Regions from separate parts of the Dechloromonas sp. TW-R-39-2 genome, predicted to be linked through region 4. Evidence: riboswitches for the same ligand, from Rfam matches in the RefSeq annotation. Region 4 holds a riboswitch; each other region holds the start of a gene.
The links. A riboswitch is a leader RNA that binds a small molecule or an ion and turns the genes downstream of it on or off. The one in region 4 is predicted to bind cobalamin.

Region 1 (7,805 bases), 960 kb from region 4:
ACGTCGAGGTTGTCGGCCCCGATGTTCTGTCGCCCCGGCGGATGGTTGTAATAGATCACCGCGACCCGTTTGTCGCGGTTGGCCTTGGCGCGCAGGTCGAGCCAGCGGCCGACACGGGCCGCCAGACGGTCGACTTCGGCGCCCAGTACGACCGGTGGCCGGCTTTCGATGCCGGTCAGCTTGTCCGGCCGCGCCGCGCCGAGCGCCGAGACGACGATGGGCTGGCCGATGCCCTGCAACTCGGGCAGGGCGACGCGATACTGCACCGAATCGGCCGGCAGGCCATCGGGCGACAAGCGCCACTGGGTCGCTGTCCGCTCGTTCAGGCGGATCGCCTTGAAGACCGGTACGTCGAGTTTCTTGAATGCTTCGCCGACCGCTTCGCGCCCTTCGGCCGCCCCGACGACGAAATCCTGCAGTACGACGAGGGCCGCCGCACGGGCCGGGGCGATCAGTTCAGGCAGTCGTTCGAGCGCTTCGCGCGAGGCGCCGCCCCAGCGCGTCAGCACCTGGACGCAGGCTTGGCCGTTGGCTTCGATCTGCCGACAGAGTGCGGCGGGCGGGCCGCCATCCATATTGGCCAGGTCGAGGACGACGACGGTCGGCTCGGCTTTGAGTCCGAGCTGGCTGGCGTTACCCCAGGCCGCGGTGTCGCTCAATTCCCGCTGGCCGACGCGCAGGCGCAGCGTCGGTTCCGGCTTGATTGCCGGTAAAGGCTGTTGTGGAGCGAGCAGGTGGGCGAACAGGGCCTGCGTGTTGTCGCTGCCGCCGGCTTGCCAGATTTGACGGGCGGCCAGCCAGTGGCGCGTGGTCGACTGCTTGCTTGCTGCGGTCAACGCTGATTCCGGTGGGTTTTCCAAGGCCAGCTGGCGCAGGGTTTCGGCTGGAAAGGCCGCCAGGGAGCCTTCGTTGTCGCGGCTCATCAGATTCAGGCTGGCTTCGCCGTTCATCGCCAGTACGGGCGTTTGTGGCCGTACGTGACGGCCCAGCGCGTCTTTCAGTCTACGGGCCGGGTCGCTGAAGACCGAAACGGCCAATATGCTGTCGGCCTTGCTTAGCCACAGACCAAGCTGTTTTTCGTCGGCCGCCATCAACTGGGCCGGCGTGCGCAACATGATGCGGTCACCCGGATGGCTGGCGAGATGGCGATGCGCCGCTTCGATTGCGGTGGGAGCGGCTCGTTCGGTGACCACGGCGAACAGGGTTGCGGCCTGCGCCGATACCATGCCGGCGGCACACAAAAGTGCCAGGGCATGGCGTTGCCAGCGGCAAGAAAAGCGTGTCATTGACGAGGTGTTTTCGGACGAGTGTGGCCGACTTACCAGTCGAGCCCCGGCATCGCCTTGATGCCTGCCTTGAAGGCGTGTTTCTCGTTGCCGATGTCGCTGACGGTATCGGCTGCATCGCGCAGAGCCTCGGGGGCGGCGCGGCCGGTGATGATGACGTGCTGCATCAACGGTCGGGCAAGCAGTTTGGCGATCACGCTGTCGAGATCGAGCCAGCCGTATTTGAAGGCGTAGGTCATTTCGTCGAGCACGACGAGGCCGATAGCCGGATTGTTCAAATGGCCGCAGGCGACTTCCCAGGCGGCTTGCGCGGCTTTGGCATCGCGTTCCTTGTCCTGGGTTTCCCAGGTGAAACCTTCGCCGCCGATATGCCAGGCGACATTGGCCTGCTGGCGGAAAAAGGCTTCTTCGCCGGTATCCGAACGACTCTTGACGAACTGCACGACACCCACTTTCAGACCGTGGCCGAGGGCGCGGGCGACGACGCCGAAAGCGGCCGACGATTTGCCCTTGCCGTTGCCGGTGTTGATCAGCAATACGCCGCGCTCTTCCTGGGCGCCGGCGATCTTTTCATCGACCACGGCTTTCTTTTTCTGCATGCGTTCTTCGTGGGTCACAGCCATGGGTCTTACTCCGGAATGAAACAGCGATGGCCGCGGTCTTCGAGCTGACGCAGGCCATAGCCATAAAGTTGGGACAGCTTTTCTGCCGTCAGGATGGTGTCGACCGTGCCAAGCTCGGTGCGGCCATCGCCATGCACCAGCAAGGCGCGATCACAGAAGCGATGCGCCAGTGCCGGGTCGTGCAGCACCATGATGACGCCCGCCCCATCGTTGCGTGCGGTCTCCGCAAACAGTTCGAGGACAGCCATCTGGTGATTGAGGTCGAGGTGCGAGAGCGGCTCGTCGAGCAGGTACAGCGGTGCTGCCTGGGTGAGTAGCGTGGCAATCGCCAGGCGCTGGCGTTCGCCACCTGACAAGGTATGAATCTGGCGGGTTTCCATGCCATCGAGGCCGACCGATTTCAGTGCAGCACGGGCGATTTCGGCATCCTGCCGGCTTTCCCAGGCCCAGCGGCCAAGGTGCGGGTGGCGGCCGGTCAGGGTTGTTTCCAGAACCGTCGAGCCAAACGGGTCGGACTGGAACTGGCCAAGCCAGGCCCGACGCAGGGCGGCCTGGTGCGGCGGGGTCAGCGCAAGGTCTTCGGCATCGAGCATCACCACGCCGGCACTACTTGGACGCAAGCCGGCCAGTGTCGACAGCAAGGTCGACTTACCGGCACCATTGCGCCCCAGGATGGCCAGCCGTTCGCCGGCGTGCAGGCTCAGGTCGAGCCGGTCGATGACTCGTTTGCCACCGACGTCGACGGCCAATTGGCGTGTTTCGAGCAGGGCGCCGCTCATTTCGGCTGCCTCGACAGGATGACCAGGAAGATCGGGACGCCGATCAGCGCGGTGAGTACGCCGACCGGGAGTTGTTGCGGGGCGATGATCGTCCGGGCCAGCGTGTCGGCCAGAACCAGCAGCGAGCCGCCGGCCAGCACCGATGCAGGGAGCAGCAGTCGCTGGTCGTTGCCGGTGGCGAGGCGAACGAGGTGGGGAACGATCAGGCCGACAAAGCCGATCGAACCAGCCGTTGTCACAGACGCAGCGGTGGCCAGCGAAGCGAGCAGATAAATGGCGTAGCGCAAGCGGTCGACCGCGACACCCAGCGCCTGGGCCTGCATCTGTCCACGTGCCAGCATGTTCAGTTCGCGGGCGAAGGGCATGGCCAGTATCAATGCCAGGCCCAGGGCGCTCAGGGCTGGCCACCACTGGGCGCTTTGGCCGAGATCGCCCATCAGCCAGAAAAGCATGCCGCGCAGCTTGTGCTCCGGTGCGATGGCCAGCATCAGGGCGACCAGCGCACCGCAGCCGGCGGCAACGATGACGCCGGTGAGTAGCAGGCGTGTCTGCGTCCAGCTGCCATCGCCGTGCGCCAGACCAAAAACCAGCAGCATGGCGCCGAGCGCACCGGCAAAAGCCAGTCCGTCGATGCCGAGGGCCGGCAAGCCGAGAATGATGGCGAACATTGCCCCGGCCCCGGCGCCGCCGGAAATCCCCAGGACGTAAGGATCGGCCAGCGGATTGCGCAGCAATACCTGCATCAATGCGCCGGCCAGTGCCAGCAGGCCACCGCAGGCAAAACCGGCAATTGCGCGCGGCAACCGAAGCTGCAGCACGACATCGCCGGCGCCGCCTTCCTGCCCGAGCAGGGCCGCCCACACTTCACCGATCGAAACCTTGAAGCTGCCGACCGTCAGGGCCAGTGCGAAGCTGGCCAGGACGAGCAGGCAGAGACAGGCGAGGATCAGCAGGGCGCGGCGGCTGGAGGGCATGGTTCAGTAAGCGTAGTTGACCGCGGCAAACCAGTTGCGCCGGGGTGCGGCATAGTACGAGTAATACTCACGGTCGAGCAGGTTGTCGATCGCCAGCGAGGCGGTGATGTGCTTGTCGATGCGATAGGCGATACGGCTGTCGACGACGGTGTAGGCATCGTAGGACTGGAAGACGTTGCCGGCGAAATCGCTGTTGTCATCGGTCGAGTATTGCTTGCTGGCGTAGCGCAGATTGCTGCCCAGCGTCCATGGGCCGTAGCTGGTGTCAAAGCCGAGCGTTGCCTGGTGTTGCGGCAAATAAGCGATTTTCTTGCCTTGGCTGATGCGCGATTGGCTATTCCGCCGTACTTCGGAATCAGTCATCGTGTAAGAGGCCATCAGACGGGTCGAGTCGCCGATTTTTTGCGTCATGCCGACGACGAAGCCCTGGCTGGTGGCCTCTTCCGCATTGATCCGGTTACGCGTTGTTCCACTCGTTTGTGTGTAGATCAGGTCATCCATCCGGTTGCTGAAGGCAGTGAACTTGAGTTCGCCTCCTTGCCAGGGCTTGAAATCTGCGCCGATATCCAGCGTTGTGACGGTTTCTGGCTTGAGCAGTGGATTGGCGGTTAAGTTTGTTTTACCGATCCAGCCGCTGCGATAAAGCTCGTAGACGGAGGGCGCGCGGAAGGCAGAACCGTATGATGTGCGCAGGGCAAAGGCTGAATTGACTTCAAAACGCAGGGCCAGTTTCGGGTTCCAGGCTTCAGCCGTCCGGCTGGCGTAGTTTTTGTAGATATTGCCGCTGTTCCAGCCCGGGGTCTCGATATGGCCGTTCGAGTTCTTCCAGTAGTCGTAACGCAGGCCGAAATGTGCGAGCAGTCGATCGCTCAGTTGCCATTCATCCTGAGCATACAAGCCGAGAGAGTTGGTTTCTCCACTGACGTTGGCGTAAAGATTGCCCCGGCTCGATGCATCGTGCCAGTTGCTCAGTGTGTATTCGCTGTTGTTTGCCCGGTCGTGGCGCCATGCGCTCCCCAGCGTGATGCCGTGGCGACCCAGCTGACGTGTCCAGTAAGCATCAAGCAATTCGCTGCGGGCGGGAGAGTCGCTGATCCGGCTGGTGCTGGGGGTGATGAAATAATTGCTGCTGACATCAATATAGGCTGCGCTGATCTTGAGCAGTCCGCCCAGCGTTTCGATATCGCCGCCTAGCGAGTAAATCTGCCGTTCATAAGCGCCCGGGCTGGCCATCCAGGTCGAACAGATGGCCGTTGTCGGCGTACACCCGTTCCAGTTCGTCGTGCCATTGCTGTTTCTGAGATAGCTTTCCGGGGTGCTGTTCGAGTATTCATAAGCCTGGCGCTGCCAGCCGGCGCGCCATTTGTTCAGGCCGCCCAGGCGCTGTTCGAGTTTGATGTACTCGCCGTTTTCTTCCCAGGCCGTTGCTCCTTTGTTGCCAACGAGATAAGCATTGACCCCCTTGTTGCTGCTGGTCTGGGTCCAGCCGCTGACGGTGGCGCCAGGACTGCTTGTTGCCGTGACATTTTCATTGCGATAGCCGGCGGTTGCCATCCAGTTGCCGCCAATCAGGACCGACAGACCATTATCGAACAGCGTGCCGCCCATTAAGCTGATCCGGCGTGTGTCTTCCGGTGCCGTACCACGCGAAAAAGGTGCGCCGTAACCAAAACTGGCGTTGAACATCGGGGCTTTCGGCATCAAGGTGGTGAAATTGACCACGCCGCTCATTGCCGTTCCGCCATAGAGCGAAGACATCGGGCCGACCATGACTTCGGCCTGGCGAAGTATTTCGGTTGGCATGCCGGATAAGTTGACGCTCCCGGCGTAACCGTCGTTGACCGGTATGCCATCGACCATGACCAGCATCCGTCGTTCGTCCGGGATGCCGCGCAATGACATGGCCTGGGTCGATTGGGTCGTGCCTCGCCCGGGTTGGATGGTCAGGCCTGGAATGTATTTGACGACATCGCTCAATCGGTCGTTTTTGCGGCTGTTCAATTCATCCTGGCGAACAATCTCGACTTGCCCCGGTGCCTTTTCCAGCGGCGTCATGAAACGACTGGCCGAAACAACGACCGATTCCAGCTCGGTTGGCCGGTCGATACTGAGGGGCTCGGCAATGGCGTGATGCGCGAAAAGCGAACTGATCACAGCCGCAGTGTGGGTCAATCGAAAATTCATGGTCTTCCTTTTTCCGGCAGGCGTCCCCGCGAACCGGAATGGCATTGAAAAGGAAAAGCAAGGGATGACAGGTCGGCCGAATAAAACTGGCGCCACAACCCCGTGGCAATTCCGTGATTTGTTTCAGGCCGGTATCCGGGCTCGCAAGTCTTGATGTACCGCCTTCCCAGGTTTTACCCAGTGGCCTTGAGGTACATCCGCACTCACTTACCGTTGCGGGGGCAGCAGCGGATTGATCTCATCGGAGACGCACCACTTTCCCGTTTAACTGCACTTGGAGAATCCGCGCGCAGCACCTGACACGGTGCGCATTCTACATGTGCACTTGCTGCATCGCACTATAAAAGTCGTGCCCATTTCGTATAAACCACTTTGAGAATAAAGGCTTAGTCCTTGACCACGCATTGTTTTTCCCTCTATAGTTCGCGCCATGAATACCGAACTCGAAGCGCTTGAAGCCAAGATTGAACAGGTGGTTGCCCTGGTGCACCAGTTGCGTGCCGAGAACGAGGTGCTGAAAAACCAGATGGCTGCTGCCGAGGCAGAGCGTCTCCACTTGCGTCAGACAATGACGGTGGCGCGAGAGCGCCTTGAAGGCCTGGTCGACAAGCTGCCCGAGGATGTCTGAGATGAGCACCGAAACGAATTTCCTCGATGTCAAAATCATGGGGCGCGAATATCGCGTGGCCTGCAGTGCCGAAGAGCGCGATGCGCTGCTTGCTGCGGTCGACCTGGTTGACAACAAAATGCGCGAAATCGCCCAGCGCACCAAAAGCACTATTGCCGAGCGTGTAGCGGTAATGGCTGCGCTCAACATCGCGCACGAACTGCTGGCCGGTCAGGCTGCAGGCGGTATCGAAGGCGATGCGGAATCTGTTGATACTTCCGAGACAAAGCGTAGAATCGATCACATGGGAGCACGAATTGATTCCGTGCTTGCGCCCCAGCAGCAACTGGACATCTAGGTCATTTGCTGTTGACCCCGGCGCCGCCCGCCGAGCGTCCCCTGCGGTGTTTGTTAAGACCATATATTCCTTGAACCAATGCTAATTGGCATCGGTTGCGGACCATACCGCTGCTGTTGTGAGTGCCTCTCTGTCAGGCGTTCCTGATGCAGCTGGAAAGCGACCATTCTGGACCCCGGTTCAGGATGCCGGTCTGACGGCACTTGCGGGGGCCTTTTTTTTGGCCTGGCGATGACTATTTCTCCTGATTTTCCCATGGCAGTCTCCGATCAACCGGTTGCGCAGTTCTGGTTGATGAAATCGGAACCTGATGAGGTCTCGATTGATCATCTTGCCGCTGCGCCAAATGTTCCCTTTCCGTGGTTTGGCGTCAGAAACTATCAGGCGCGCAACTTCATGCGCGATGCGATGCGGGTCGGCGATCTGGCATTTTTTTATCACTCGGGCTGTGCCGAACCGGGGATTGCCGGGGTTTGCCGGATCGCTTCGGCGCCTTACCCCGATGCAACCCAGTTTGATGCGGTCAACCCGTATTTCGACCCGAAATCCAAAGCCGATTCGCCGCGCTGGTTATTGCGTGATGTCATGTTCGTGCAAAAGACGCGCTATTTGCCGCTGACTGAACTGCGGGCTTGTCCGGAACTTGCTAACATGCGCCTTCTTGCCCGCGGCAACCGTTTGTCGATTACACCGGTAACCGCTGAGGAATGGCAATTTATTACGATGGAACTTCTGGTATGAGCTTGTTGCTGATTTGGGTTGCTGCTTATCTTGTACTTGGTGCATTTACCGGATTTTTTGCCGGGATGCTGGGGATTGGCGGCGGGCTGGTCATGGTGCCGGCCCTGACCTTGATGTTTGCTGCACAGACTCAGTTTCCTTCAGGCGAAATCCTGCACATGGCACTTGGCACTTCGATGGCCTCGATCATTTTTACGGCTGTTGCCAGCTTGCGGACGCACCATAGCCATGGTGCGGTGATGTGGAATATTTT
Region 2 (7,805 bases), 240 kb from region 4:
ATCCCCGCCGATGGCATAGCGCACCGTCAGCATCGCCTCATCGGCGCTCATGCCCAACTGCGCCATGCGCACCGGATCAAGTTGCGTGTCGATAAAATAGCCTGATGAAATGCGTTCAGCGATGACCGATTTTGTCTTCGGGAGCGTCCGCAGCAGATCTTCGATGTCCTGGCCGAGCTTCTCCAGCGTGGCAATGTCGCTGCCTTTGATCTTGATGCCGACCGCCGTTTGAATGCCCGTGTCCTGCATGGCCACGCGGGCACTGATCGGTTGTACCCAGGTATTCACATAACCGGTGACCTTCATCGCCGCGTCCATTTCAGCGACCAGCTTGTCCTTCGTCATCCCCGGGCGCCACTCGTTCTGAGGCTTGAGCGAAATGGTCGTTTCGATCATCGATACCGGTGCCGGGTCAGTCGAGGTATCGGCGCGGCCAAGTTTGCCGAAGACGCGCTTGACCTCGGGGAAGGCAGCGAGTTTCTTGTCCATCTGCTGCAGAATCCAGGCTGCTTCCCGCACCGGCACGCCGGGCAGCGTCGTCGGCATGTACAGCACCGAGCCTTCTTCCATCTGCGGCATGAAATCCGTCCGGAACTGGCTCAGCAACAGCACCGCGCCGACCATGGCCGCCACGCTGCCCGCCAGGAACAGGTAGCGATAGCGGATGACCTTGCCGATAGCGTAACGATAGGCGGGGGCCAACCCCGATTCGGCATGTCCTTCGTGGCCGGAGACTTTGGTGCTCTTCCCAAAAACCCAGTCAATGATGATGGGCAACAGGAAAATGGTCAGCAAGGTGGAAAAGAGCATGGCAAAGGTCTTGCTGTAGGCCAGCGGATCGAACAGCCGGCCTTCCTTCTCGGTCAGGAAGAAGACCGGCAGGAAGGATACGAGAATGATGAGTAGCGAGAACAGCAGGGGCCGCGCCACGTTGGCGATGGAATGGATGATGACGGCTCGCTTTTCCGCTGCGCTGAGCTCGCCATTGGATCGGCGACGCGCTGCCAGTTCTGCCGTGCAGTTCTCGACAATGACGATCGTCGCATCGACCATTTCGCCGATCGCGATGAACAGGCCGGCGAGCGAGAAGAGATTGATCGTCTGGTGAAATCCTGCCAGAGGGATCGAGGTGAAGGCGACGCCCAGCAGCAGGATGACCACCGGCGCAACGGCAGTGCGGGCATTGCGCAAGAAGAGAAGCATTACCGCGATAACGACGACGAGTTCGTACCCCAGCGTGCTCAGGAAGTGCTCGAGCGTCCCCCAGATCAGTGCCGAACGATCGTAGGTGGTGACGAGTTCGACGCCTGGCGGCAGTCCGGCCTGGATTTCCTTCCGCTTCTGGTCGAGGGCGTGAGTGACTTCCAGCACGTTGTGCTTCTGCTCCATGATGACGATGCCGCCCACCACTTCGCCCTTGCCGTCGAGCTCGGCCACCCCGCGGCGCTGGTCGTAGCCGACCTGGATATAACCGATGTCTTTCAGGCGAACCGGCTTGCCGTCCGGTCGATAGCCGACGACCATCAGTTCGAGCTGGTCGATGTTGTCGTAGCTGACAATGCCGCGAATCTGGTAGTCGCGATTGGTCACTTCGATCGTGCGTCCGCCCGCTTGCTGAAAAGCGTTCTGGAGGGAGGTCACGATTTGCTTGAGTGACAGGCCTGACTCAGCCAGTAGCGGCGGAAAAACCTTGAACTGGTATTGTTTCTCAAGACCGCCGACCGATGCCACCTCGGCGACACCGGGCACGGTCTGCAGGCCCGGCTTGATCTGGTTCTCGTGCAGCAAACGGAGGTCACGGAGATCCAGTGTGGCGCTGGTATCAACCACTGCGTATTGATAAATCCAGCCCATGCTGCTGGCGTTCGGCCCGAGGGTTACCGTGGCATCGACGGGCAGTTGTGGGCGGATGGCATTCAGCCGGTCGGCGACGACTTTCTGGACGGCCGGGCGCTGCGACTCGCCCTTAAGGATGATGTAGATGAAGGAGTACCCCATGTGTGAGGTACTGCGGATTGATTGAATGCCCGGGGTGCCGGCCAAGGACTTGATGATCGGGGTGCTGACCTGGGACTCCAGCAATTGCGGACTGCGTGCCCACTTGGCATAGAGGACGATTTGCGGATCGGACATGTCGGGAGTCGCATCCAGCGGCGCCGTCAGGATGGCATAGGCGCTCAGCAGCACGGCGGCGAGTACCGTCAGCAAGACCGCGGCCTTGCGCCGGATGACGCTTTCAATGATGGTGAAGTTCATTGCTGGGTCCGATGGTTGTACAAATGCCTTGCCGCGGCATTTTCAGTTTGTCTTCGGCATTGACGAAAAAACTGCCGATCGAAACGACGCGGTCTCCTTCAAATAGCCCCTGCTTGACCTCCGTATACTGTTCCCCTTGGATGCCTGTCTGGATCACGCGTGGCGCATAGATGCCACTCCCTGCCGGTTGCATTTCGATGTAAGCGAGTTGATTGCCGCCTTCTTCAATGATCGAGACGTTGGGAATCGACAGATACGGCCCGCGCTCAACAACGATCTCCATCAGATAGCGCGTGCCGGGTGTGTGTCCTCGGTCAGCCAAGGTCGATAGCACCAGAGGGCCGCCAGCCTGTGGGGCGACCTTGATGACCTTGCCCTGATGCATTTGCGTTCGGGCATTGGCTGCAAAGTTGCGTGTTCGCTGCCCAATCTGCACACCTTCTGCCTCGGATGCACGCAGTTGCGCCGAGATGCTTTGACCATCCTGAGCGATCGTTCCCACTGTGCGTATCCAGGTCTGAACGGGGCGCATGGCTGCCTCAGTCAAGGTCAGCGTGAGATCACTGGCTTGCGCTCCGGTCACCTTGATGCCATCAGCCTGCGTCCGCATGCGTTCACGGAGGTCCGCGCCTTGCGCGAGGGGCGGTAACAGACACCAGAATGCGGCACTCACAAAAACAAAACGACGCATGGCTATTCTCTCTTTCAGGAAGCTGGATCAGCTATTTCTGGCTTGATGGTTTCCCACAGTTGGCAACTGCGGGAAACCATTCAGGTCAATGGCAATAATTGTCTTTGCTATCCATGATGTGTGTTCCCCATGGATACAGGCCGACATTGGGAATCCGCTCGACTGCTTCCGTCTTGCCGTCAATGATGTAGATGGAGTGGTCGGTGGATGCCGCCAGATAGATCTTCTCGTCGGCCAAGTCGGTGGTCGCTGTTTCCAACTGAATGTTGGTGCCGATCTTGATCCGGCCTGCGGGCTTCAAGGTTTTCATGTTGTAGACATAGACAAAGCCGGTAGTCGAGCTGATGACGAAAGCCTTGCCCGCGGCAAAGTTGACGCCGGTCATGTCCGGTCCCGCCGGCAGGGTGGCGGCCACTTCGTTTCTCTGGAGATCGATGATCGATATGGTCTCATCGCCGTTATTGACGGTAATGGCGTACTTGCCGTCATGCCCCATGTAAATACGCCACGGGTTTTGACCGACGCGGATGACTTTGACCACCTTGTCTTCACGCGTGTCGATCACGCCTACCACGCCCAGGTCGCCATCGGCGGCATAGATGTAGCGATTGTCGAGACTCATGGCGGGCATGGAGATGCCCTTGATCTCCTTCAGGTACTTGCCCGGATCGAGGCGCGAAATGCCGGGTACGTTGGCAATCTGGATTTTCTTGAGCAACTGGTGGCGTGTGACGTCAATGACGCCAACCCAGTGCGCCCCGTAGTTGCCGACGTAGGCCTTGGAGCCGTCGTGCGTGAAGGTAATGTTGAGCGGCTCGGCCAGCCCTTCAATGGTTTTGATCACGCTGAGCGACGCCATGTCGATCACGGTAATCGAATCGCCCTCCGGATTTCCCTGGTAGTAATAGCGGCCATCCGGGGAGAACGAGAAGTGCTCGGGAGAGATTCCCACCGGAATCTTTTTGACCAGTTCCAGCGTACGGGCATCGATGACGTAGGCGGTGTTGGCGCGGGTACCGCCGGTGACAACGTAGCGGCCGTCAGGCGACATCATCGCCATGTGCGGGTTAACGTTGTTGCCGAGGAAGGTTCGGCCCAGGATTTTGCGGCTCTTGAGATCCATGAATGCAATATCGTTGGAGTCGCGATCGACAATCATCATGGCCGATGCTGGGTCGCTGATAATCACTTTTGAAGAGGATGAAGGGGCCGGCATCGACATGCCGGGCGTGTGTTTCATCTGTGCCATTGATGATGAAACTGTCATCAGGCTGGCAGCAGCCAGGAGCACACCCATAACCTGATTTAGCTTTGATTTCGACATTTTTTGTTCTCCTTGCATTTCCGTTAGAAGCTGACCTTCATGCGAACACCCGGAATCAGATAGCTTTCCTTCGTCTTCGATTCCATGACGTACTGCAGCAGGAATGAGAGGGAGAGGTGATCTGCCAGACGAAGGTTGTAGAACCCTTCGGCCAGTTTTTCCGTGTTGCCGTTGTACAGGTCGGTTTGTGCGTAGCCGACGCCCCACATGTCGAGCGGATTGAAGGTGTAGGGGGCCTGGAAGGCCAGGCCGCCGCTGTAGAACTTCATCGTTCCGCCAACACTGCCGACATAGCCGCTGCCGTAACGCCCGAACAAGGTCACAGCCGAGGTCAGCTTCTGGTCGAAGCTGACGCCGGCACCGGTCTTGTTGCTGCCGGTGCTGTTGTCTTGCCGTCCCCAGAGTCGATAACGGCCTTCAGGCAAGGAAAGCGGCCGAGCGATATATTCCACCTCCGCCAGCGAGTAAAGCGAGGTGGATAGACTGGTCGCTTCAGTGCTGCTTTGCTGCATACCCAGCTTGAAATTGATGTTGCTCTTCGGGTCGTAGATTGCGGCGAAGCCAAGGCCGTTCGTTGTCAAACCGAGGACCGGGTTATTGACCAGCGCGTCGCTGATGAAGCGCTCCGTTTCATCGTTGGCCACGACGTTACGATCGAAATAGTTGGTCAGATCAAGACGACCGACACTCAACCCCAATTTTTGATTGAGCAATTCGGTTCTGATCCACGCTTCACGTAGATTTAGCTGGTTGTTGCTGAGGCGAGCCGCTTGGCTGTTGAGCAAATTGATGGCCGAAATTTCCTGGTCAGGAGCGGAGCCGCCGATGCCGACGACGTCGGCAAAGAACTCGGTATTCAGTGCGGCCGATTTTGCCCGGAAGGTCACATCGGCCGCTGATAGTCCATAGGTATGACGATTGGCCCGTGATGACGGTCCTCCTGTCTGCAAGGCCATTTGTGCTGTGGTGACATTGCTGACGCCCAGTTCGATGCTGCCTTTCTTTTCGGCCGCCAGTGCCTCTTCGATTTCCTCGCGTATGGTTTGCCGCCGATAGACGCGCTCCCTTTGATAGGTCAGCGTCGGGGTTGCGCCCGCGACGGGGTGATCGTATTGATTGCCATCGGCATCGACGTAGACCTGAATCTGCTTTACTGCCGTTTTGGGTTCGGAGAGAACGGTGGTGGTTTCTACCGTGGCCAGTCGTGCTTCCATTTCATTCAGACGTGCTACGACCACTTTATTGCCGGCGACGGGTTCAGTCGGCTGAGTGTTTTTGCTCGGTTGGCCTTGTTGAGACAATATGAGTTGCTGCATCTCGCCGAGTTGTTTTTCGAGCGTTTCGATGCGTTGAAGCAGTGCTTTGCGCCCAGAGCCGGTTTTGCCGGACGTTGGTTGGGTTGTTATTTCTGCGGCGTAGGAGTGCAGTGCTGAAAGCAACGCAGCCGCAATGACGGTGCGTTTGAGGTGGTGATGCATGATGGCCCCTTGTTCCGGCGAGCGTCCCCGCAGCCGGTCATCGACGAAGGTGGAGACGGAACGGGGAAAAGCAGGGGCAATAGGAATCGCGCCGGCCGTTGCATCCCCGCAACGCTTCCGCTGATTGTCCGTGGCCGGTCTCCGGGCTCAGGAGTTTTGAACCATCGCCTTCCCAGGATAGAACCCAGTGGCCTTGAGATGATTCCGCACTTCCCTACCGTTGCGGGGGCAGCACAGGCATTTGACCTGTTTCCCGTTTCACCCGCTGCCAAAAAGGCAAGCAGGCACCGCGAACAATTTTCGATTGTATCAGCTAGGCAAAGCTTAAGCTAAATCCAGCAAAGCGACTATATATGCCATTGCTGCATTGGGGCAGGCTTCACCCAGAAGTCAACAACACACCAATTTCGATTTCATCGCTCCCCGATATTGCGAATGCCTCCCCGTCATGCATCCGCGCAATCGCGCTAACGATGGCGAGGCCCAGTCCGTGATTTTGGTGGCCGTGGCTACGTGACGTGTCTACGCGGTAAAAACGATTGAAGATATGAGGCAGGCTTTCATCAGGAATCGGTTTGCCTCGGTTGATCACCGAGAGTTTAAGTCGTCCATCTGTTTTCGGCGTTATCCGGATCACGATTGCACTCCCGTGATCGGCATATCGAGCTGCATTATTCAGTAAATTGGACAGTACGCGCCGTAGCAGTGCAGCATCGAACAGGCCGGAAGCGTCACCTTCAATCGACAACTGAAGGTCGGACTCAATCAGCACGGCTTCATAGTAGTCAGCCACCTCAGTGCAGAGTTGGGCGAGGCTTTGAATGGGTTTCCGCCGGGCTTTTGCACCCCGGTCGGCTTGCGACAGGAACAGCATGTCATTCACTATGCCCGACAGCCTGTGCATTTCTTCGAGATTCGCACCGATGCAATCACGCAGATTTTCATCCTTGTCGTTGCTACGCAAAGCCAATTCACTGCTAGCGATGATACTCGCCAACGGCGTTCTCAATTCGTGCGCTACATCGGCATTGAATCCTTCGAGCTGCTGGTAGGCTTTTTCCAGTCGGTTTAGCAAATCGTTGAACTGATCGACAAGCACTTGTAGCTCGGCGGGAATCCCCTCAGTTTCCAACCGTTTGTCGAGGGAAAGTATTGCGAGACAGCGCGTTTGCTCAGCCAGTGTCCGAATGGGGGCCAGTCCAAAATAAACGAGCAGGTAACCGCCCACGGTGATCGCAGCACTGCCGATCAATGCAGCCCCCCAGAGAATGGCTGCGAGGCGATCCAGAATAGCCTCGTCCGGCGCGGTGTCGAGCGCCAGTTCGGCAACGGCAAAATTTGTCCTCGGAGCTCCGTCGGGAAGTGCAAGCGAGTGAAAGCGCGCTTTTAACGGCCACGCACTTGGCGTCGAAATGAAACGAGCCTCACCCAATCTATCGAGCAACTTGAGATGCAAGTCCCGATTGATCTTCAGAAGATCTTCCAGGTCATGTTCCAGTGTTTCCGGTTGCAGGTGTGCCGGCGTTTCTTCAAACAGGTGCTGAATTGCCGTACTGAGCTTTTCAAGGCGTAGATCCTGTTGTGACTCAAGATTGATTTTGACCGAGAAAAATACTCCGAGACACAAACATCCAAGGACACCCAAACTTAGTGAGGCGAGCCAGCGTACAAGGCGACCACTCAGCGTCGGGTTAATCTGTTTGCCAAGTTTCATTCGCGCATTTCGAGGACATAACCCATGCCTCGTACGGTGTGCAGTAGTTGGAGCTCGAAGGGTGTATCCATTTTGGCGCGAAGTCGCTTGATCGAAACTTCGACTACATTGGTGTTGCTGTCGAAATTCATATCCCAAACCTGCTCGGCAATCTCGGTACGCGATAGCACCTCGCCTTGTTTCCTCAGAAACAGAGAAAGCAGCAAGAACTCCTTGGCACTCAGGTCGATACGCTGACCATTCCTGGAGACCTTACGGCGAGCCAGATCCATTTCAAGATCGTGCAATGCCAGACGGTTCGACGTGCTTTCCGGTTGATGCTGCGCCGAGCGGCGCAGCAGT
Region 3 (7,805 bases), 1.2 Mb from region 4:
ACCGTTTTCGCGGCGATATTTCGTTGCTTGAATCCGGCCTGACCTGGCTCGAAGAACGCACCGGCAAGCCGGTGCTCGGCGTGCTGCCCTACCTGCACGGCCTGATGCTCGATGCTGAAGATGCGATTGCCACCGCTGCGGTCGACGGTAAAAAAACGGCCCGATTGAAAGTGGTCGCCCCGGCTTATCCGCGCGTTTCCAATCACAACGATCTCGATCCGCTGCGCCTGCATCCGGAGGTCGATTTCCAATGGATCGGCCCAGGCGAAACGCCGCCGGCCGCCGACCTGATCGTCCTGCCCGGCTCCAAGGCCGTGCGGGCCGACATCGATTGGCTGCGCCAGCAAGGCTGGGCGACGGCGATCCAGAAACATCTGCGTTACGGTGGCAAGGTCGTCGGCCTGTGCGGCGGCTACCAGATGCTCGGGCGGATGATTCACGATCCGCTGGGTCTGGAAGGCCAGCCGGGCAGCACACCGGGGCTGGCGGCGCTCGATCTGGAAACGACGCTGGAAACCGAGAAACAGTTGCGCAATGTCAGCGGCCATCTTGCCTTGCCGGGCAATCCGGCGATGACCGGTTACGAAATTCACCTGGGTGTGACACGCGGCGATGGTCTGGGGCAGGCAGCGGTACAACTGGCCGATGGCCGGACGGACGGGGCGGTTTCAGCCGACAACCAGGTCTTTGCCACTTATTGTCATGGCGTTTTCGATCATCCCGAGGCGTTGACCGCGCTACTCGCCTGGGCCGGCTTGCAGGAAAGTGGGCAGGTCGATTTTGCCGCCCGGCGTGAAGCCGACCTCGACCGACTGGCCGATTCGGTCGAAACCGCGCTCGACTGGGAAAAAATGGCGACTTTCCTGCCGCTGTAAGGCGCGATGGCCGGGCTTTGCCTCAGCCGGCCGGCTTGGGCTCTTCGTGGTGAATCCGCTTGAGCGCGACCTGGCGCTGGATCTCGCGGAAATCCATTTCCCGGCCGTGCAGTGCGTAATGTTTGCGGATGCTGCCGAACACCTTCTTGGCATCCGGGCTGCTCATCAGCTCTTCGGTATGGCGGTCGGCCAGTTCTCGATCGCCGACCGAGAGCGCCGCACGCATCACATCGAGTCGTACCGTGGCGGTGAGTTCGGTGGCGAGCAAAGCCGGGCGCAGACCGGCAAAACGCTTCTTGCCGCGATCCGGCGAAGCCAGCGCGAGCAGTGAAGCATAGCTGCCCTGTTCGTTGAGGCTCAGGTTCTGCAATTCCGATTCGCGAATGCCAACCAGCACTTTCTCGGCGGTGATCAGGTCGCCGGCATCGACATAGCTGCGCGCCAGGGTCAGTTGGTCGTCGGCTGAAACGGCGCCGGGCATGGTGTCGTTGGCGATGACATCGGCCATCGCCGCCCGAGCCGCCTCGCTGTCGCCGTTGAGCGTTGCCGCCTCGGCCAGCAGGCGCTTGCGGACATAGTTGCGCGGGGTTTTTTTGGCCACCTCATCGAGCACCTTCTGGGCTTCCTCGTGTTCGCCCTGGGCCATGCAGATGCTGGCCTTGATGTCCGAGGCATCGAAAAAATGCGGTGTACCGGCGACGACGCGATCAATTTCCTCGCGCGCTTCGGTCAGCCGATTCTGTTGGTGCAGCGAGCGCGCCACGCCAGCTCTGGCCCAGGGGAAATCGTAATTTTCCAGAATACGGCGATAAGCCGTTTCGGCCGAGCTTGAATCACCGGTGGCGAGCAGCACTTCGGCTTGCTGGCGAAGAATTTCGAAACGGTAGGGGCGGCCAGCTTCGCTATCGCGCTGCGCAGCCAGGATAGCCAGTGCTTTTTGGTATTCCTGCTGGCGTTTTTCCCGGTAATACGCGGCGAAAAAATCCTTTTTCTGAACAATTCGATTGAGCCGCAAGAGCAGTTTGTCGGGCGAAAAAGGTTTGATGATGTAGTCGTCGGGAACCAGTTCAACCGCAGAAACCACCTGCTCGTAGGATTGTTCGCCGGTCACCATCATGAAAATGGTTTCGTCCGGCAACAGGTTGAAGCGGCGCAATTCTTCGAGCAATTGCTGGCCGGAGCGTCCTTCGCCGAGGATGTAGTCGCAGAGGATGATGTCCGGTACGTTGTTGCGGATGCGGTAGATCGCATCCTGGTAATTCGAGGCGAATTCGACGGCAAAGGCACCGACCGTCTGGGCGATGCTGCGCAGCGCATCGCGGGCCAGCGGCTGGTCGTCGATGACGAGAAAACGCTTTTTGCTGTAATCGCTCATCTACGGAATGAGCAACTCAAAACGTGCGCCGCCCAGCCTGCTGTCGTTGCTCAGGCGCAAGCTGCCATGCCGCTCCTGCCGGGCATGCAGCCGGGCCAGCCGTTCGGCCAGCAGCAGGCCGGTACCGCTGGAAGGTGGGAAATGGGCAAAGCCGGGGCCGTCGTCTTCGACCGAAAAGCGCAGGCCATCGCTGCATTCGCTGGCGGTCAGGCATACTTGGCTGCGGGCAAAGCGGCCGGCATTTTGCACTGCGTTGCCGAGCATGTCGGCGATCAGGTCACGGTCCAGCGGCCAGGCGTCTGGTGCCTGGCAATCGATGTTCAGGGTGATGCCGTTGGCGGCGAGGTGGGCTTTCTGGGCCAGCCCGACTTCGGCACAAAGATCGCCGATGATGGTCGGTACGATGGCCAGTTGGGCACCGTGGCGGAGCAGCCGGTAGCTGGCGAGTGTCCGCGACAGGCGCTCGGCGGCCGCTTCGATGGCGTAACGCGCCTCGCCGAGGTCGATGCGATGTTCGGCTTCGCGGGCGGCAATCAGCGCTTCGGCGACGAACAGCTGATTTTTGGTGTCGTGGATGCCGGAGGCCAGAATGTCGAGCAAGCGCTGCATGGTTCCTCCGAAGCATCAAAGAGTGAAGAATAACCCTACTTTAGTGATAGTGGCAGTCCGGCTGCAACCAATGTGACGCGGTCGCAAACAGCGGCAACGCGTTGGTTGAGGCGTCCCTGTTCATCGGCGAACAGTCGGGAAACCGGATGCATCGGCACGATGCCCCAGCCAACTTCGTTGGAGACGAGAATGATGCGCCCGGGCAGGTCCGGCAGGCATTCGATCAGGCTGGCTGTTTCGCCATCGAACAGCGGACAGTCGATGGCCTGGCCGGCTTCGGCCTGAGTGCCAGCCTGGCCGGCAAAAAGCAGGTTGGAAAGCCATAGTGTCAGGCAGTCGACCAGGATGCAGGTATCCGGTGCTGCCAGCTCGCGCAAACGGCTTGCCAGGTGAAGGGTTTCTTCGGCACAACCCCATTCGGCCGGGCGACGGGCGCGGTGATGGGCGATGCGGCGCGACATTTCACCGTCACGGGGTTCAGCCGTGGCCAGGTAGACGACCTTGAGGCCCGATTCGGCTGCCCGTTTTTCGGCGAGAATGCTTTTGCCCGAACGGGCGCCACCAAGAATGAGTTCTTTCATGGTTGGCACTTTAGGTGATTGCGCCGGGTCGCCGCAAGCCGGATAATTCCGCCCGATTCGATGTAACGGAACACGGTGCAATTCCGTGGCGGGCCCGCCGCTGTAATCGGGGACGGATGTCGCGACAAACCACTGCCTATGGGGAAACAGACCCGGCGGGAAGGTGCGGCAAACGGCTGATCCGAGAGCCAGAAGACGTATCGAGTCAGTTTGGGCTGGAAGCCTGTGGACAGGGCTTCGTGGCGACGTTTTTGCGAGCGTTGCCGCGAGGCCCTTTTGCTTTTTCGAACAGAAAGAATCGGATGCATTCAAAATTCAATATCACTCGCCCCGACCAGGGGCTGGCCGTTACGCTGCAACACAAAATCGACCAGAAAACCAAGCCGCTTGGCGCGCTTGGCCAGCTTGAAACGCTTGCCAGGAAAATCGGGCTGATCCAGCACAGTCTGACGCCGCAGCTCACGCAGCCGCAGATGCTGGTTTTTGCCGGCGACCATGGTGCGGCCAAGGCCGGTGTGTCGGCTTTCCCGCAGGAAGTGACCTGGCAGATGGTCGAAAATTTCCTGGCCGGCGGTGCGGCGATCAATGTTTTTTCCCGCCAGAACGGTATGGCGCTTTCCGTGGTCGACGCGGGGGTGGCCCATGAATTCGGCCGTCGTCCGGGTCTGATCGACGCCAAGGTCGCCGCCGGAACGGCCAGCTACATCGATGAGCCGGCAATGACCCTGGCGCAATGCGAAGTGGCGATTGCCAGCGGCGCCGAGATCGTGCGCGGTCTGGCGGCGGGCGGCTGCAATGTTGTTGGCTTCGGCGAAATGGGGATCGGCAACACGGCATCGGCGTCGCTGATTACACATTGTCTGACCGGGGTTTCGCTGGCCGAGGCGGTTGGCCGTGGCACCGGGCTGGACGATGCCGGCCTGGTTCGTAAACAGGCTTTGCTGGACAAGGCGCTGAGTCGTTACCGGGCCACCGGAGGCAGCGACGAAGCGCTCGCCGTGCTGGCCGAATTCGGGGGTTTCGAGATCGCCATGATGGTTGGCGCCATGCTGGCGGCGGCGGAAGCCAAAATGGTGTTGCTGATCGACGGCTTTATTGTCAGTTCGGCCGCGTTGACCGCAGCAAAGCTTTTCCCGGCATTCACCGATTACTGCATTTTCTGCCATCGCTCGGCCGAGCCAGGGCATCAGGCCCAACTGCGCGCAATGCAGGCCGAGCCTCTGCTTGATCTCGGCTTGCGGCTCGGCGAAGGTACCGGAGCGGCGCTGGCTTATCCGCTGGTCCGTGCGGCGCTGGCTTTCCTCAATGAAATGGCCAGTTTCGAGTCGGCCGGCGTGTCCGAGCAGGAATAAGCCCCGATGTTGAAGCGTGAGCTGGAATATTTTTTCGGGGCTATCCGTTTTTTCACCCGGCTGCCGGTACCCGGCTGGGTCGGGCATTCGGCGGAAGCACTGAATTCAGCAGCGCGCTATTTCCCTGCCGTCGGCCTGCTGGTCGGCGGCATCGGGGTGCTGGTTTATCTCGGGGCTGCCTTGTTCTGGCCCAAACCGGTGGCTGTCCTGCTGTCGATGGTGGCGACGATTTATGTGACCGGGGCTTTTCATGAGGATGGCCTGTCCGATACGGTCGATGGCCTGGGCGGCGGTTGGGAAAAGCAGCGCATTCTTGAAATCATGAAGGATTCGCGGGTCGGAAGTTATGGCGTGGTGGCGCTGGTTCTGGCCTTGTCTGGCAAATTCACCCTGCTTGTCGCGCTGGACGATGCCCTGCTGCCTTGGGCTTTGCTGGCCGGGCATGCCATTTCACGCTTTTGCGCGACTTCCCTGCTGGCAAGCATGGATTATGTCCGCGACGATGCGCTTTCCAAGGCCAGGCCGCTGGCAAATCGCCTTTCCTGGCCTATTTTGTTGATGGCCGCGGGGTTTGCCCTGCTGCCGTTGGCCGGGCTGCCGCCGGTCAAGGCGGTGGCCGGGTGTTTGCTCGCCGCGCTGGTGACGGCTTGGCTGTCACGGCTTTTCATGCGCTGGCTGGGCGGTTATACCGGTGACTGTCTCGGTGCCACCCAGCAATTAAGTGAAATTGCGTTCTATCTTGGCTTGCTGGCGTTGTTGCCGGTCTGAGCGGAGGGTGATGTTTCATGCAATCGGCTTATGTCGTTCGGCTTTGCTGTTGTGCGACAATATGACGAAAGTTTTGTTAGTCGATCGTGATGTTCGGACAGGGCGGGTTTGGCATGCATAAAAATTACGATGCGGTAGTGTGGGACCCTGCCATGAGCGTCGGGCAGCCGCGTCTGGATTACGACCACAAGCTGTTCATCGGTTTCTTCAATGAAATGATGGCGCACGCCGATGCCGACGTTCATTCAGAATTCATCTCCGGTTTTCTCGACAAATTCATGCGCTATGTAGGCGCTCATTTTGTTGAGGAAGAACGCTATATGACCGATATTGCGTATCCCGGCGCCGAGGAGCATCGCCGTTTGCACAATGAAACGGTCGAGCAGCTGACGCATATTTTCGAACTGACCATTCTTGGCGAGCAGCGCGCCGTCAGCATGCTGGTCGACTTCATCGTGCAGGGTTACGAACATCATCTGCTGGTCGAGGACCGCAAACTGGCCGAGTTCGTTCGTCTTCGTTCGCAGCCGATCCGCTACGCCTGAACCGTGAAGTTTGCGTTGCCGGGATGATTCTTCACCTCGTTCGTCATCCGCGGCCACGGGTCGAGGCCGGCATTTGCTACGGTCAACTCGATCTGGTGGCCGAAAATGTCGAGGCGGCCGCTGACGCCTTGCGTCCCCGCCTGCCGCCCGGTTTGCCCGTCTGGAGTAGCCCCTTGCAGCGTTGCCGGCATTTGGCCGAGGCACTGCATCCCGCGCCCCGGCTTGATGCGCGGCTGGCCGAAATGAATTTCGGTGCCTGGGAAGGTCGACCGTGGGATGCCATCCCGCGTCAGCAGATCGATGACTGGGCGAGTGATGTGGCGCACTATGCGCCGCCTGGCGGCGAGTCGCCGCAGGCGCTGCAGGACAGGGCGCTCGACTTTGTCGCCAGCCTGAGCGAGCCTGAGGCCGTGCTTGTCACGCATGCCGGCGTGATTCGGGTGTTGCTGGCGTATTGGCGGAATTTGCCGCCGGAACGCTGGAGTGAACTGGTTTTTGACTACGGATCGCTGACGACGGTCGACGTCCCCCGGTAAAATACCGGGATGCAAATATTCAATCCTCTGGGCGATGCCGTGCCGCTCGGCGAAGTTCGTCGGGCACTGGTTATCAAGCTGCGCCATCACGGCGATGTGCTGGTCAGTTCGCCGGTATTTTCGGTGCTCAAGGCGCATGCGCCGCAGGTCGAGATCGATGCGCTGGTTTATGCCGATACGGCCGAGATGGTGACCTTGCATCCGGCAATCGCGCGAGTTCACACCATCGACCGCAAATGGAAGAAACTCGGCATCGTCGGTCAGAGCAAGGCCGAACTGGCGCTCTACAACGCGCTCAAATCCCGTGGTTACGACCTGATCATCCACCTGACCGAACATTGGCGCGGCGCCTGGCTGTGCCGCCTGCTCAAGCCGCGCTGGTCGGTCGGGCCGTCGGTCGGCGGGCGCAGCAAGCGCTGGAAGCAGAGTTTTACCCATCTCCAGACGGCACCGCGCAATGCTTTTCGCCATATGGTCGAGGCCAATCTCGACGCCCTGCGCCGGATCGGCATTCAGCCAGCCCCTGAAGAACGACGCATGTGCCTCATTCCGGGGCTGGCGGCTGAAGCCAGTGTGGCGGCGCATTTGCAGGGATTCGGCCTGAAGGGTGGCGATTTCATCCACATTCACCCGGCCTCGCGCTGGTTTTTCAAATGCTGGCCGGTTGACCGCATGGTTGCACTGATTACCCGTCTGCAGGTCGAGGGTCATGCGGTGGTGTTGACCGCAGCGCCGAGCAAGGATGAACAGACCATGCTCGATGCGATCCAGGCCGGGCTGGCGCAGCCGGCTTTCAGCCTGTCCGGCGTGCTTTCGCTCAAGGAGCTGGCGGCGCTGACCCAGGCTGCGAAGCTGTTCATCGGCGTCGATTCGGCGCCGATGCACATTGCCGCAGCCGTGGGCACACCAACCGTCGCGCTGTTTGGTCCTTCCGGCGACAAGCAGTGGGGGCCGTGGGGCATTCCCTTCCGTGTTGTCAGCAGCACCCAGCATCCCTGTCGGCCATGCGGTATCGATGGCTGTGGCGGCGGCAAGCTCAGCGATTGCCTGGTCAGCCTGGGGGCGGATGAAGTGCTGGCGGCAGCTCACGAATTGCTCGCGCTGTGAAGATTGCCATCGTTCGTCAACGTTACAACCCGTTTGGCGGGGCCGAGCGCTTTGTCG
Region 4 (7,805 bases):
TTGACCGATTTGGCATCGCCATTGCCGCCACCATTGGTGACGTACTGGAAGTCAGGCGATAGTTCGAATTGCGGCGACAGGCGGTAGCGGTAATAAATTTCTGTCAGCTTTTCGGCCCCTTGCGGCGTGAAATTGTAGGCGACTTGCGTCTGCTTGTCGTCGAGCCAGGTGCTGGCGGTACTTGTCCGGTAGCCCTTGCCCGATTCCAGCCAGGCGCCGGCGATGCCGATGCTGTCGGCGCCGCGGTTCCAGTAGCTGCCGGAGAATTCAACACCTGCCGTGACGCTCTGGTTGAACGGCAGTTCACCCTTGATCAGCTTGCCGTAGCGGGCGAACAGTTTGATCCCGTCGCCAACCCGCTGGTCGATCGAGGCGCCAATCCCGGTGTGTTTGTTCAGGTTGCCGTCGTAGTCGGTCCCCTGGCTGCGGTTCCAGCCGTAGAGGCGGTAGTTGCCGGTCAGGCCGCCGAACAGTTTCAATTGTTTTTCAGCCTGGACCATGAGCAGTGGCGAAGAGAGGCTGCGCTGGTAATTGGCCCCCTTGTCACCGGTGCCGAACAGGCCAACCGACAAGCGCCACGGTTCGGCCTTGTTGAAGTAGTTCAGGTAGGAAGCGACAAAACCTGGCTGGAAACCGTTCGCATCGACGCCGACTTCGCCACCCGCATCGAGCAGTGGGTTGTGGACGAAGACCGAGTTCATGAATTGTTTGGCTTCATCCCCGGCGGCGGCGTTCTGGTCGAAAAAGCCGAAGATGTCCATCTTGCCGACGGTCAGTTCCAGCGTCTCACGCGAGTAAGGCTTGAATCCGAGGAAAGGCAGCGGGATGGCTGCCTGGTACCAGGCCTGGCCGAGAATGGTGACGGAGGAATCAGGATCAAGGCCGGAGGCGCGGAAGGCCAGGGCGTTCGGTGCGCTGGCGAAGTGGCCGAGATTCGAGAAGGCTGAGTTCAGGCCGAGCCCCTGGCCCATGCGCAAATGCGCAAAAAGCTTGTGGTTGATGTCGCCAAGCGGCTTGAGCGGCAATTCAACCGAGATGTCTGCACGGTAATTGAGCTGGGAACTGCCGTTTTCGATGTCCTTGGGCAGGCCGTTGGCATGCTGCGCGACGGTGGCCAGCGAGGCTGCCACTTTGATGCCGTCGAGGCCTTCGGCAATCTTGGCGGCTTTTTTCTGGTTCAGTGCGTCCTTTTCAACAGCCTTCAGGCGCACCGTCAGTTCCGGCTCCTGTTCCGAAAGGCGTGGGCTGTCGAGGCCTTGGGCGATTTTCTCGTTCTCGCCCTTGAGTTGCTTCACTTCCTTTTCCAGATCGGCGTTGCGCGCTTCCAGTTTTTCCATCCGGGCCAGCAGTTTTTCCAGTGCGGCATCGCTCGGTGCGGCGAGTACGGGCAAGGCCAGCCCCGCTGCGACGAACGCAGCGCTGATTTTGGCGAGGCGCATGATCAGTAGCCGCCTTTTTTACCGATACCGACGTAGGTGAATTCGTATTCGACTTCAAAAGGCTTGAACCACGGGCGAACGCCGGTTGCGCGGTCGGTGTGGCGGCCGAAATGCGAATGCGGGTTGGCCGACGGCGGAAGAATGTTGTATTTCACCTTGTACTTGCCCGGGCCAGCCAGCTTGATGTTGTCGCCGTAGTGTGGCCCATCGTTGGCCACCATCGGCATGAAATCGCCGGCAACCTTGAAATCGCTGCCGATTTTGCTGACTTCGAATTTGACAACCAGGTAAGGAATCCATGCCCCTTCTTCAAAACCGTTCGGGTTGTTGGCCAGTGCGTGAATGTCGGCTTCGATGTGAATGTCCGACTCGGTGGCCTTGCGCATGTGGCCTTCCGGTTCCATTTCAACCGGCTGCAAATAAACGGCGGCGATTTCCATGCCGGCCCGTTGTTGCGGTACGCCGATCGGATATTCGATAGCCAGGGCCGGTGCGGCCAGTGCAGCAGAAATGGTCAGTGCGGAAACAAGTTTTTTTATAGTCAGCATTGCAGAACTCCCTGATGTCTCTGGCTGGCTGGCAAAGACGGGCTTTGCATTGCTGGCTTGAGAATGAATGAAATGAAACGAATTAGTGCGCGTCACTACCTGGTTGTGTCACGAAACCGATCTTGGTCAGTCCGGCCCGACGTGCGGCGCTCATGGTTTCAGCCACGGCTTCGTAGCGGGTGTTGCGGTCGGCCTTGAGGTGCATTTCGACGTGCGCATCCTGGGCGACTGCGGTCTTGAAGCGTTCTTCGAGGGTGCTGCGGTCTACCCCTTCGGAACCGATGAAAATGTGGTTGTCAGCATTGATCGCCACCTGCAGCGTCATCGGCTTTTCCGGTGTCGGCGTGCTGGCTGCGCGCGGCAGGTCGACCGGTACCGAATGCGTCATCAGCGGTGCGGTGATGATGAAAATGATCAGCAGCACCAGCATCACGTCGACCAGCGGCGTCATGTTGATTTCCGCCGTCGGCATCTGGTTCTGTTGCGAATTGAAGCTGCCCATCGCCATGATTACGCGACCTCGGCAGCAGCGCGGGCGCGCATCGGGTGGATCTGGGCGCTGTTGGCGACAAACGGCTTGCCGACCGTGAAGAAGGCATGCAGGTCGTGGGCGAAGGCGTCGAGATCGGCCAGGATGACGCGGTTGGCGCGGGTGAAGGCGTTGTAGGCGAAGACGGCAGGCAGCGCAACGGCCAGGCCGGCGGCGGTCATGATCAGTGCTTCACCGACCGGGCCGGCGACTTTTTCCAGTGCGGCCTGACCGGAGATGCCGATTGCCACCAGCGCGTGGTAAATCCCCCAGACGGTGCCGAACAGACCGACGAACGGTGCCGTGGCGCCGGTCGTGGCGAGCAGCGTCAGGCCGTTTTCCATACCGGCCTGGGTGCTCGACAGTTGCTGGCGCAGGGCGCGTTCCATTTGTTCGGCCGGGTCGAAGCGGGAAGCCAGGCGGCCGGTTACGGTTTCGCAATCGTGGTTGCAGCAGTTGGCCTGCTCGGCCAGTTGCGCGTAAGGACTGTCGCTGCCGGCATCGCGCAGGCGCTCGATCCCTTCGGTGACGCTGCTGGCCGCCCAGAACTGGCCGACAGCGCGGGCCGAGCGACGAACGGTCCACCAATCCCAGGCTTTGGCCAGGATCAGGTACCAGCTGGCAATCGACATGATCGCCAGAATGATCGCGACGCTGTGTGAAATGGCATCGCCTGCAGCCCAAAGGTGGGCGAAGCCGAAAGCGTTTTGCGTGGTTTCCTGCATGTTATTGCTCCAATTTGAAAATGATGGGTACCAAAACCCAGCTTTGAGTCGGGGTGTCGCCACGGCGGGCGGCGACGAATTTCCAGTTCTTGACGGTGTTGACCGCAGCGTTGTCGAGGCGCTCGCTGCCGGAAGATGTCTTCACTTCAACCTGTTCCGCCGTTCCCTGCGGGCTGACCAGGACGCGCAGCATGACCTTGCCTTCTTCGCCCATGCGGCGTGACAGCGGCGGGTAGGGCGGGGCCGGGTTGCGCAGGTAGTCGGCGTCGAAACGGGCTTGCGTCACCGCCGGTGCGGCCGGTGCCGGCGGGGCCGGTTTGACTTCGGGCGGGGCGGCGACCGGTGCGCTGGGCGCCGGAACGACGCTTTGCGTGGCTTCGATCTGGGGCGTCGGGGCTTTGGGGGCCGGGCTAGGCTGCCTGACCGGTTGCGGCTTGACGACCGGCAGCGGCTTGGGTTCCGGTTTGGGTTCGGCCGGTTGCAGCAGGTCGACGACCAGCGGTATTTCCATCATCTGCGGGACGACGGTCTTGGCTGCAAAAATCAGCAGAAAGATGCCGACATGCAAGCCGATGACCAGTGTCAGCAGGCTGCTGCGTCGGCTGTTTGAAGCCTGGGATAGGGTGTAACTCATGAATTTCGTTTTCCGGATTGTCCCGAGCCGGCCGGAAAAAACCCTTGGCTGGCTGTACATGCTGGCTACGGGAACGAGAGGTACAACGGAGATCGTTGGTGGCTGGCCTATTTGGTCAGGATCAGCTTGTTTTCACGCGTCACGCGCAGCAGGTAGCGTTGGCCGGCGTGCATGATTTCAAGCGTTACAGCGCCGCGCAGCAATTCACTGGTGTCTATCCGCGGCAAATGGGTGCCGGATAGCGGTGGTGTTGCGGGTGAAGGCTGGGAAGGCGGGTTCATGATATTCCTGCAAATGAGAACTTGTCGCAATTTTACGTAAACGCGAATCGTTGTCAATTACATTCGTTTGCAATTTGTCGATCAAACGTTATATCTGTCGCCTGCCATTCCCAGTCAAAGTGCTCTCTTGTGCCTTAGAACGTGAAGCGCATGCCCAAGCGCAGGGTGCGCGGTTCGATCGGATGCACCAGGCGGCCATCGATGCCGCCGCCGCAACTGCCGTTGGCGGCTTCGCTACGCGTGCAGGCGCCGCCCCAGTATTCGATGTCGTTGGCTTTCTTGTCGAACAGGTTGAGTACATCGAGTGTGAATTGAAGCTGGCGATCGTAGCGGTAACCGGCTTTCAAGTTGGTCATCCAGAAGGCCGTCGATTTTTCATGCGCCGTTTCTTCAAGGGCGTAGGCCCCGATATAGCGCAGGCGCAGGCCGCCAAAATAGCGGCCGCCCTGGTCGGCCGTCAGGCCGAGCGAAGCGGTCAGCGGGATGGCATTCGGTACATGGCGTCCGCCGTTATCGGCGTTGGCTGTCTTGAAGCGGGCTTCGGACAGGGCCAGATCGGCATCGATGATCAGGCCATCGGTCGGCACGATGTAGTTGGACCATTCGATGCCGTGCCGTTGCGAGGCGCCCTTGGGTTCGGTGATGCCTTCATCGCCGATGAACACCAGCTCGGAGGCCAGATCCATTTGCCACAGTGACAGGCTGGTATGCCAGCCGCGCAGTGGCGCGGCACGCATACCGATTTCCGAGCCGCGGGCCTTGACTAGCAGCGGGACGGCCATCGTCGCCGAACCGTCCTGCGGGTTGGTTCTTGCTGTTGCACCGCGTACATCGTTGCTGTGGAAGCCGTTGCCCCAGTTGGCGTAAAACTCGGTGGCGCCGAGCAGGTTGAAGGGGCCGATGGTGATGCCGAGTTTGGGGCTGGTCTGGCCGGCGCTGATATCGCCGCCATTGCTCATGTTGTTGGCGCCACCCAGGGCGCTGGCCTGGGCCCGGATTTCGTCGCGGCGCAGGCCGATGTTGCTGCGCAGCCATGGAGTCCACTGGCTACGCGCTTCGAGATAGAAACCGAGTGCTGTCTCGTTGATGCGGTCTTCGCGGACGGTGTTGGTGCGCTGGCGATTCTCCGTGCTGTACAGGCCAACGTGGCTGATCCGGTCCTGACGCAGTGAGACGCCGGCGGTAATTTCGCTGTCCTTGAACTGTGGACCGAGAAACCAGCTGCGGCTGGCCTGGCCGCCCCAGATGCGTCGCTCGTCAGCCTGCTCGTGCTGGTCGCCATTCAGTCCGTTGATGTAGCCGGACGGGGCGGAGAAAAGATTGAGCCCGTAATCGATCAGATATACGTTGGCCCGGGTGGCGCCTTCTTCACCGGTTCTGGCCCATTCGCCGGACAGGCTGTAGCGGTGCGTTTTGCCGCCATCGTTGGCTGACAGCGCACCGTAGCGACCGATCTCGCCGCTCTGGATGGCGCGTTCCGGAACATGTTCGGTGGCTCTCCAGTCCGCCTTGTAAGCCATTGCCGTGACGGCGTAGCCATTGTTCGTCGTACCGTTCGAGAGACGCAGCACGATATTCGTCTTTTTCAGGTTTTCCGGCTGATCCCAGGGGCCGTCGTTACCGGCCAGCTCCAGTGCGCCGAGCAACTGGTGACCGGCCATTTCGCTGCTGCCCGCCGTCACCAGGCGGCGAAAACCGTTGCGGCCGATGCTCATGTCGACAAACGGGCTGGCCAGGCTACGCTGATAATCGATCCGGGCCGAGCCGGCCGTGGCGAAATCGCCATCGTCCGCTGCATAGACGCCCTTGCGGTATTTGACGCTGGAGATCAGTTCCGGGATCAGGAAGTTCAGATCCATGTAACCCTGACCATGGCCATGGGTGACCATGTTGGCCGGCATGCCCATGACGTGGGTTGAAAAGTCGCTGCCGTGATCGAGATTGAAACCGCGCAGGAAATACTGGTTGGCCTTGCCGTCGCCGGAGTGTTGCGTGACGATCATCCCCGGCACCGTTTCAAGTACTTCGGCCGGCCGCAACAAGGGACGATTGGCCAGTTGTTTGGCGGTGACCGTTCCTTCGGTGGCCGAATCGGCAACGCCGATCAGATTCTGCTGGCCGCTGCTGACGGTCACTTCTTGCAGCGTCGGCACGCCGGCCGCCTGGGTGCTACCTGAAAAAGCAAGCAGCAGGGCGGCTGTCAGGGGCGATGTTCTAAACGATTTCACTGGCATGGGGAGTCTCCGCAGGCGGGGGAGATTCGAAGGGGCGCGCTGGGCGCAGCGCGATCGCCGCAACGGGAGTTTCCCGTGGGCAGACAAGCCGGACGAACGAAAAATGGCAGCACGCACAAACCTTTCATCAGGGACACCCCGCCCCATCATTGGTTGGAAAGTTGTTGCGGCAGGTCTCCTGGCTCTCGGTTCATCGCGCTTCGCTGCCTTCCCGGTGTGAGCCAGTGGCAAGAGTGGCGAAGCGCTCGCCGATAACAGTTGCGGGGGCAGCCCCGGATTTCGAGTCAGACTCGGCACCGGATTCCCTTTTAATCCCCAGAATGGGGAACCTTCAACAACTTTGATTCTAACGGTATGGTGGCCTGAGCGTCAATGATGTTTCTACTATGGGTAGTGCCTGCGAATATTTTTTCTACTGTATATGGTGGTTTTTGAATTTTTTAGAACACCGTACTCCTGTTTGCCAGACCGCTTGAAGTGGATGTAAAAGAGAGCTGGGCAGTTTGATCAGTTCGCTTTGGCGCGACCGTAGTGGGCCACAAAACTGGCCTTGCCAAGGGTGTTCGCATTGATCATGTAGCCGGCCAGTGCTGCGGTGGCATCGGCCGGGATTTCGATTTTGGCTGTCTTCAGGGCGTAGACCGTGAAAATGTAACGATGCGCTTTGTCACCTTGCGGCGGACAAGTGCCGCCCCATCCAGCGACACCGTAATCGATCCGTACATGCTTCGCACCGGCCGGCAGTTTTGCGCCACCGACCGCCCCGGCATCCGCCGCCAAGGCGTGCACTTCGGCGGGCAGATCGATGACTGACCAATGCCACCAACCCGAACCGGTCGGTGCATCTGGATCGTATACGGTGACGGCAAAGCTTTGGGTGCCGGCGGGGGCGCCGCGCCACTGCAAGGCGGGCGATTTGTTTTCGCCGGAGCAACCGAAACCATTGAACTCGAAACGCTTGTCGATCATGCTGCCGGGCTTGATATCCGGGCTGCTCAACTCGAAATCGGTCGCCACAGCGAAGGTCGACGTAGCGGCAAGTGCGGCGGCAAGAAGAAGTTTACGCATCATTTGGACTCCAGAAAAAGGAAGGCCAATGATGACCACAGGAAGCGCGGCGCGCTAGCTCTGGCGCGTCAATTGCTGTGCGTTGCAGTCCATACTGCAGCTTTCATGAGCGCAAGTGCGACGGTGCATAGCCAAAGCGCTGGCGAAACGCCGCTGAGAACCGGCTGTGTGAGTCGTATCCACAGCGCGCCGCAATTTCCGAAACCTGCAGGCTGGAGGATTGCAGCAAGGCCATCGACGCTTCGAGGCGAGCCTCACGCACGCATTGACTGACCGAGGTGCCTTCTTCCACCAATCTGCGGCGCAGCGTGCTGGCGCTGAGCAGGAAGGCACGCGAAACGCTGGCC

Region 1: another riboswitch for cobalamin. It lies ahead of GBK02_RS01060 (TonB-dependent receptor); the one in region 4 lies ahead of GBK02_RS13165 (TonB-dependent receptor).
Region 2: another riboswitch for cobalamin. It lies ahead of GBK02_RS14270 (carbohydrate porin); the one in region 4 lies ahead of GBK02_RS13165 (TonB-dependent receptor).
Region 3: another riboswitch for cobalamin. It lies ahead of cobT (nicotinate-nucleotide--dimethylbenzimidazole phosphoribosyltransferase); the one in region 4 lies ahead of GBK02_RS13165 (TonB-dependent receptor).

Annotation. Positions count from the first base shown of each region.
Region 1 is NZ_CP045202.1:209,699-217,503, reverse strand. Features, by position in the region: gene GBK02_RS01080 (cobaltochelatase subunit CobN) at 1-1,286, opposite strand, end outside; gene cobO (cob(I)yrinic acid a,c-diamide adenosyltransferase) at 1,319-1,909, opposite strand; gene GBK02_RS01070 (ABC transporter ATP-binding protein) at 1,915-2,688, opposite strand; gene GBK02_RS01065 (iron ABC transporter permease) at 2,685-3,662, opposite strand; gene GBK02_RS01060 (TonB-dependent receptor) at 3,666-5,846, opposite strand; cobalamin riboswitch at 5,955-6,161, opposite strand; gene GBK02_RS01055 (hypothetical protein) at 6,277-6,474, shown strand; gene GBK02_RS01050 (cell division protein ZapA) at 6,476-6,811, shown strand; RNA gene ssrS (6S RNA) at 6,847-7,027, shown strand; gene GBK02_RS01040 (EVE domain-containing protein) at 7,067-7,552, shown strand; gene GBK02_RS01035 (sulfite exporter TauE/SafE family protein) at 7,549-7,805, shown strand, end outside.
Region 2 is NZ_CP045202.1:2,951,963-2,959,767, reverse strand. Features, by position in the region: gene GBK02_RS14290 (efflux RND transporter permease subunit) at 1-2,256, opposite strand, end outside; gene GBK02_RS14285 (hypothetical protein) at 2,237-2,947, opposite strand; gene GBK02_RS14280 (beta-propeller fold lactonase family protein) at 3,033-4,109, opposite strand; gene GBK02_RS14275 (hypothetical protein) at 4,108-4,251, shown strand; gene GBK02_RS14270 (carbohydrate porin) at 4,295-5,749, opposite strand; cobalamin riboswitch at 5,864-6,056, opposite strand; gene GBK02_RS14265 (heavy metal sensor histidine kinase) at 6,129-7,463, opposite strand; gene GBK02_RS14260 (heavy metal response regulator transcription factor) at 7,460-7,805, opposite strand, start outside.
Region 3 is NZ_CP045202.1:497,720-505,524, forward strand. Features, by position in the region: gene GBK02_RS02440 (cobyric acid synthase) at 1-875, shown strand, start outside; gene GBK02_RS02445 (response regulator) at 898-2,250, opposite strand; gene GBK02_RS02450 (sensor histidine kinase) at 2,251-2,859, opposite strand; gene cobU (bifunctional adenosylcobinamide kinase/adenosylcobinamide-phosphate guanylyltransferase) at 2,895-3,440, opposite strand; cobalamin riboswitch at 3,482-3,660, shown strand; gene cobT (nicotinate-nucleotide--dimethylbenzimidazole phosphoribosyltransferase) at 3,743-4,792, shown strand; gene GBK02_RS02465 (adenosylcobinamide-GDP ribazoletransferase) at 4,799-5,560, shown strand; gene GBK02_RS02470 (bacteriohemerythrin) at 5,713-6,105, shown strand; gene cobC (alpha-ribazole phosphatase family protein) at 6,129-6,641, shown strand; gene rfaQ (putative lipopolysaccharide heptosyltransferase III) at 6,651-7,748, shown strand; gene GBK02_RS02485 (glycosyltransferase family 4 protein) at 7,745-7,805, shown strand, end outside.
Region 4 is NZ_CP045202.1:2,711,437-2,719,241, reverse strand. Features, by position in the region: gene GBK02_RS13195 (carbohydrate porin) at 1-1,439, opposite strand, end outside; gene GBK02_RS13190 (iron transporter) at 1,442-1,987, opposite strand; gene GBK02_RS13185 (biopolymer transporter ExbD) at 2,070-2,495, opposite strand; gene GBK02_RS13180 (MotA/TolQ/ExbB proton channel family protein) at 2,498-3,241, opposite strand; gene GBK02_RS13175 (energy transducer TonB) at 3,243-3,875, opposite strand; gene hemP (hemin uptake protein HemP) at 3,983-4,156, opposite strand; gene GBK02_RS13165 (TonB-dependent receptor) at 4,291-6,390, opposite strand; cobalamin riboswitch at 6,541-6,738, opposite strand; gene GBK02_RS13160 (YbhB/YbcL family Raf kinase inhibitor-like protein) at 6,898-7,461, opposite strand; gene GBK02_RS13155 (helix-turn-helix transcriptional regulator) at 7,562-7,805, opposite strand, start outside.